Hydrogenophilus thermoluteolus: one gene and its partner. The protein of the gene in region 1 binds, or shares a complex with, the protein of each later gene. Links are inferred from orthologs where the notes say so. Each region holds a gene or a part of one and is shown in the gene's direction. Other genes may lie near its edges. The genes, in order: nusB and rpsJ.

Region 1 (3,156 bases):
CACCCTGCTGGTGTCGCGGTGATGCTCTACCGCGCGCAGAGCGGCGAAGAGCTCTTGGAAAACTTCACCGAACAGCGGGTGCGCCGCCGCGCCTGGGACCCCCGTTTCCTCGGCGTCGGGGCGCAGATCCTCCGTTCGCTGGGGGTCGGCAAGATGCGCCTCATGTCGCACCCGATGCGTTTCCCGAACCTGACCGGTTTCGGGCTGGAGGTGGTGGGTTTCGAAGAAGAGGGATGACACCGTTTCGCATGACCGATCATGCGCGCTTCGAAGCGGCGCGTCGGGGAATCACGCTCGAACGGATCGCTTCGACGATAGAAGCGCCCGAGTCGGTCGTTGCGGGTGCAGGCGGCCGATCGATTTACCAAAAAAGGATCGTTTTCGCGGCAAAGACGTACCTGGTGCGCGTCGTGGTCGAAAGTGGGCACGAACCGCCAGTGGTCGTTACGGTCTATCGAACCAGTAAAATGGAAAAATATCTGCAGCGAGGGGATGGCGAGCATGAAGGCGGTCTATGATCGGGAAACCGATACCCTCCATTTGACGTTGCGCGAAGGCACGATCGAATCTTCGGAAGAGATCCGACCGGGTGTGATCCTCGATTTCGATGCGGAAGGCAACGTAGTCAGTATCGAGATCTTGGATGCCAGTCAGCGGACGCACGCCCCCAATTGTATGGAATTTGCGGTGGCGGCACCGTCGCCCGCTGTTTTGTGACGTTTTTAGGATCGACTCATGGCACGATACGACGACATTTACGAATACGAACCGAACCTCGACGGCCGCGGTGTGCGCGTTGGCATTGCGCTCGCGCGCTTCAACCAGGAAGTGGGCGATGGCCTGCTTTCGGCGTGCGTCGCGGAATTGCGCCGTTTGGGCGTCTCCCCCGATGCGGTCGCGATCGTCACCGTCCCCGGCGCGCTCGAACTGCCGCTCATCCTCCAAAAGATGGCGCGTTCTGACCGCTTCGACGCGCTCATTGCGCTGGGTGCGGTGATTCGGGGAGAGACCTACCATTTCGAGATCGTCGCGAACGAGATGGCGGCTGGGATCACCCGCGTACAGCTCGAGACCGGTGTCCCGATCGCCAACGGGGTGCTCACCACCAACACCGACGAAGAGGCCGAAGTGCGCATGCACGGCAAAGGGCGTGACTGTGCGCAAGTGGCGGTGGAGATGGCGAACCACCTGCGCGCGTTGGCCCGGCAAGGAGGTGCGCAGTGAGCGCGGCCGAGCGCTCCACGCCCCTCGACAAATCGCGCTCGCGGCGGCGGCTTGCGCGCGAGCTCGCGCTCAAAGGGGTCTACCAGTGGCTGCTCACCGGACACGACCTGGCCGCGATCGAACAGCAGCTTGCCGAAGAGGCGGATTTTCCCCACACCGACCATCTGCTGATGCTGGAGCTGCTCCGCACCGCAATTCGCCATGCCGATGCGTTTCGCGCCAAACTGGCGCCTTTCTCGCGCCGCGCGATCACCGACCTCGACCCCATCGAGCACGCGATCCTGTTGATCGCCGCGGCAGAGTTTGCCGGCCATCCGGAAACCAACCATCGGGTGATCATCGACGAGGCGATCGAGCTGGCGAAACGCTACGGCGCAGACGAAGGCTACAAATTCGTCAACGGTGTGCTCGACCGCTTTGCCAAACGCGAGCGCGCGGTGGAATTCACATCCCGTTCGTGAAAAAAGCCCGCTCGTGAACAAGGGAGCGCACGCTCCCTTTCATTTGTGTCACTTCTTGACCGAAAGCGTCCGCCGTTGACGCGGCGCATCGTCGTCCCAGCGGTCGTACGCGGGCGCATCCCACGCGCGACGGGGGCGATGTGATCCCTCCGGCTTATCCCAGCTTCCGGTTCGGCTCCGTTCCCAGCCGCCGCGTTCCTGCCCGGCGTACGATTTGGCGTGGGCAGCAGTGCGGCGCGTTTTGCTGGGGCCGCGACGCTCGTTCCGGCCGTGCCCGTTTGCCGAGTGGCGCTGCCCCCCTGCGGGGCGCGGAATGCTCGGCTCCAGACCGGCAATGGTCACTTCCGGGAGCGTCCGGCCGACGAAGCGGCTGATCCCCTGGATCAAGCGCGATTCGTTGGGGTGCACGAACGTGACCGCCACCCCTTCGCGTCCGGCACGACCGGTGCGACCGATGCGATGGACGTAGTCTTCGAACTGTTTGGGGGGATCGAAATTGATCACGTGCGAAATGCCGGCGATGTCCAGCCCGCGTGCCGCAACGTCGGTCGCGACCAGCACCTGCACCGCGCCGCGCCGGAGTTGCTCGACCACGCGGCTGCGGGCACGCTGCGACATGTCGCCATGAAGCGCCGCGGCACGCAACCCCGAATCCTGGAGCCGACCGGCAAGCGCTTCGGCACCGCGTTTGGTCGCGGTGAAGATCACCGCCTGCTGGAGTGCTTCGTCGTTCAGCAGGTGCGCGAGCAACCGGTTCTTGTGCGCTTCGTTGTCGAAATAGTGTACCCGTTCCTCGATCTTCGGCGCCGCTTCCGGGGTGCGCGCCACCTCGATCCGGCGCGCATTCCGAGTGATCGAACGCGCGAGTTGTCCCACGACCCCTTCGAGCGTCGCGGAAAAGAGGAGCGTCTGCCGGTTCGCTGGGGTGGTGGCGACGATCTCGCGGATGTCGTCGATGAACCCCATGTCGAGCATGCGGTCGGCTTCGTCCAGCACGAGCGTCTCCACCGCGTCGAGCGTGAGCGTGCGCTGGTTGAGGTGATCTTTGAGGCGCCCGGGGGTGGCGACGATCACATCGACGTAGCCCGCAAGGTCTCTACGTTGCGGGCCGAAAGGCATCCCACCCACCAGGGTCACGGTCTTCAAGCGGCGAAGCCCGCTTCCGTAGGTACGAAACGCCTTTTCGACCTGCTGCGCGAGTTCGCGGGTCGGGGTGAGCACCAGCACGCGCGCACCGCGTGTCCGGGGATCGGGGCGGGGGTTTGCCAGACGCGCCAAGAGCGGCAGCGCGAACGCTGCGGTCTTGCCGCTACCGGTCTGCGACGAAACGAGCAGATCTTCGTCCGCGAGCACGGCGGGAATCGCCTCGCGCTGCACCGTCGTCGGTTCGGTGTAACCCGATTGGGTGACGGCGGACAAGATCGATTGGGGGAGCCCCAGATCGGCGAAGGTGGTTGCGGTTTGCGTTGGA
Region 2 (3,211 bases), 1.7 Mb from region 1 along the record:
TCCAAGGGATGGACGATTTGCCGGGTGGGATGAAGGTGATCCGCGCCGAGGTGCCGCTTGCCGAAATGTTCGGCTACGCAACGCAACTGCGGTCGCTCACCCAAGGTCGTGCTACCTACTCGATGGAGTTCAAGCATTACGCTGAAGCACCGCGTAACGTTGCCGAAGCGGTGATCAATGCGCGCAAATGATCGATGGTGACCATCTTTTGAAGGAGTGAAACGAAATGGCCAAGGCAAAATTCGAGCGGACGAAGCCGCACGTCAATGTGGGGACGATTGGGCACGTGGACCACGGCAAGACGACGCTGACGGCGGCGATCACCACGGTGCTGGCGAAGCACTTTGGTGGTGAAGCGAAGAAATACGACGACATCGACGCGGCGCCGGAAGAAAAAGCGCGTGGGATCACGATCAACACCGCGCACGTCGAATACGAAACCGCGAACCGTCACTACGCGCACGTCGACTGCCCGGGGCACGCCGACTACGTCAAGAACATGATCACGGGTGCGGCGCAGATGGACGGCGCGATTCTCGTGGTCTCGGCTGCTGACGGCCCGATGCCGCAAACGCGCGAACACATCCTGTTGGCGCGTCAGGTCGGTGTACCCTACATCATCGTCTTCCTCAACAAATGCGACATGGTGGACGACCCGGAACTTCTCGAACTCGTCGAAATGGAAGTTCGGGACCTGCTCAATCAGTACGGCTTTCCGGGTGACGACACCCCGATCATCAAAGGCTCGGCGCTCAAAGCGCTCGAAGGCGACCAGAGCGAAATCGGCGAGCCGGCGATCCTCAAACTGGCTGAGACGCTCGACAGCTACATCCCGACGCCGGAGCGCGACATCGACAAACCGTTCCTGCTCCCGATCGAAGACGTCTTCTCGATCTCGGGTCGCGGAACCGTCGTGACCGGCCGTGTCGAACGCGGCACCGTCAAAGTCGGCGACGAAGTCGAAATCGTCGGCCTGCGTCCGACGCAAAAGACCACCGTCACGGGCGTCGAAATGTTCCGCAAACTGCTCGACGAAGGGCGTGCGGGTGACAACGTCGGGGTGCTGCTGCGCGGAACCAAACGCGAAGAAGTCGAACGGGGTCAAGTGCTCGCCAAACCGGGCACCATCACCCCGCACACCCACTTCGAATGCGAAGTGTACGTGCTCACCAAAGAAGAAGGGGGCCGTCACACCCCGTTCTTCTCCAACTACCGTCCGCAGTTCTACTTCCGTACCACCGACGTCACGGGGTCGATCGAACTGCCGGAAGGGGTGGAAATGGTGATGCCGGGTGACAACGTCAAACTCACGGTGAAACTCATTGCACCGATCGCGATGGAAGAAGGTCTGCGCTTTGCGATCCGCGAAGGCGGCCGTACCGTGGGTGCCGGCGTCGTCTCCAAAATCATCGAGTGATCGATTTGTGATATGATTCGTGCCCTCGCATCTGCGAGGGCCTTTCTTTTGTTCTTTGAGGATATCGAGATGAAAACGCAAAAGATCCGGATTCGCCTCAAGGCGTTCGATTACCGGTTGATCGACCTTTCCGCGGCGCAAATCGTCGATGCGGTCAAGCGCACGGGCGCGGTCGTTCGTGGTCCCGTTCCGCTGCCAACCAAAATCGAACGCTACAACGTGTTGCGCTCTCCGCACGTCAATAAAAAGTCGATGGATCAGTTCGAGATTCGTACCCACCATCGCTTGCTCGATATCGTAGACCCAACGGACAAGACCGTCGACGCGCTTTCGAAGCTCGACCTTCCTGCCGGGGTTGACGTCGATATCAAATTGCTCTAAGCATAACCATTTTTGTGCTACAATGCTGCGTTCATCCGACGCAGCTTTTGTGTTTTGGTAACCTCCGGTCAATCGTAACCGGAATAGGAGATAAAAATGAGTCTTGGCCTTGTTGCACGCAAGGTCGGCATGACCCGCATTTTTACCGAGGACGGGCAGAGTATTCCCGTAACGGTATTGGCGGCTGCCGGCAATCGCGTTGTTCAGATCAAGTCTCCCGAAACCGACGGCTATGCAGCCGTGCAAGTGGGTTTCGGGGAGCGTCGCCCCATTCGGGTCACGAAACCGCTCGCAGGTCATTTTGCCAAGGCGGGTGTCACTCCGGCTAAGGTACTCCGCGAATTTCGTGTCGACCCGGCTGAACTCGAGCAGTTCAAGCCCGGTGACACCCTTTCGGTCGAACGCTTCCAGGTCGGGCAAAAGGTCGATGTTACCGGCCGCTCGATCGGGAAAGGGTTTGCAGGTGCGATCAAGCGACACAACTTCAGTTCGAACCGCGCGTCGCACGGCAACTCGATTACCACCAATGCACCGGGTTCGATCGGTATGGCGCAAGACCCGGGTCGCGTCTTCCCGGGTAAGCGGATGGCGGGGCATCTGGGTGACGAAACCGTCACGGTGCAAAACCTGGAAGTGGTGCGGGTCGATGCCGAGCGTCAACTCATCTGGGTCAAGGGGGCGGTCCCTGGCGCGAAAGGTCGCGAGGTGATCGTTCGTCCCGCAGTGAAGGCCAAAGGCTAAGCGAGGCGACGATGGAATTGAAACTACTCGATACGAATGGTCAAGAGGCAGGCGCAGTGACCGTCTCGGACCAGCTTTTTGGTCGCGAATTCAACGAGCCGCTCGTCCATCAGGTCGTGGTGGCGTACATGGCCAATGCGCGTCGGGGCACGCGGGCGCAAAAAGACCGTTCGCAAGTGAAACACTCCACACGCAAGCCCTGGCGGCAAAAGGGTACCGGCCGTGCGCGTGCCGGGATGACCTCGAGCCCGTTGTGGCGTGGAGGTGGGAAGGTTTTCCCGAGTACTCCGGACGAAAATTTTTCTCATAAAGTCAACCGGAAGATGTACCGCGCTGCGATGGCGTCGATTTTGTCGGAATTGGCGCGCCAGGGGCGGCTTGCGGTTGTCGATGGTTTCGATGTCTCGGCTCCGAAGACCAAGCTGGTCGTCGAAAAGCTCAGGGCGATGGGGGTCTATGATCGCAATGTCCTCCTTGTCACCGAACAGCTCAGCGAAAACCTGCTGTTGGGTAGCCGTAATTTGAAGAACGTGTTGGCGCTGGAAGCGCACGAGGTCGATCCGGTCGCGCTGGTTCATTTCGACTTGGTGTTGGTGACCAAGGGCGCCCTCGAAAAATTCCAGGAGATGTGGCAATGAGTGCGCTCAAGGAACGCCATTATCAGGTACTGCT

The links.
Region 2: the proteins of nusB (region 1) and rpsJ are in contact, whole or in part, in a solved structure (PDB 3D3B), measured with the Escherichia coli proteins. The link is inferred for Hydrogenophilus thermoluteolus from one-to-one orthologs.

The regions. Positions count from the first base shown.
Region 1 is NZ_AP018558.1:2,156,641-2,159,796, reverse strand. The notes cover bases 115-2,952. They hold nusB (transcription antitermination factor NusB), read left to right. Parts: upstream 115-1,220; coding sequence 1,221-1,685; downstream 1,686-2,952. Other genes in these bases: HPTL_RS10490 (DEAD/DEAH box helicase), read right to left, coding at 1,734-2,952; ribH (6,7-dimethyl-8-ribityllumazine synthase), read left to right, coding at 736-1,224; HPTL_RS10505 (DUF2283 domain-containing protein), read left to right, coding at 502-717; HPTL_RS10510 (DUF4258 domain-containing protein), read left to right, coding at 234-518; ribBA (bifunctional 3,4-dihydroxy-2-butanone-4-phosphate synthase/GTP cyclohydrolase II), read left to right, coding at 115-237. Outside these bases: more of ribBA, read left to right, coding at 1-114; more of HPTL_RS10490, read right to left, coding at 2,953-3,156. UniProt on the Escherichia coli protein: Part of the processive rRNA transcription and antitermination complex (rrnTAC). The complex forms an RNA-chaperone ring around the RNA exit tunnel of RNA polymerase (RNAP).
Region 2 is NZ_AP018558.1:428,475-431,685, forward strand. Bases 250-3,142 are described here. They hold rpsJ (30S ribosomal protein S10), read left to right. Parts: upstream 250-1,486; coding sequence 1,487-1,798; downstream 1,799-3,142. Other genes in these bases: tuf (elongation factor Tu), read left to right, coding at 250-1,417; rplC (50S ribosomal protein L3), read left to right, coding at 1,895-2,539; rplD (50S ribosomal protein L4), read left to right, coding at 2,551-3,142. Also shown: fusA (elongation factor G), read left to right, coding at 1-191; more of tuf, read left to right, coding at 227-249; more of rplD, read left to right, coding at 3,143-3,177; rplW (50S ribosomal protein L23), read left to right, coding at 3,174-3,211. UniProt on the Escherichia coli protein: Involved in the binding of tRNA to the ribosomes. Part of the processive rRNA transcription and antitermination complex (rrnTAC). The complex forms an RNA-chaperone ring around the RNA exit tunnel of RNA polymerase (RNAP).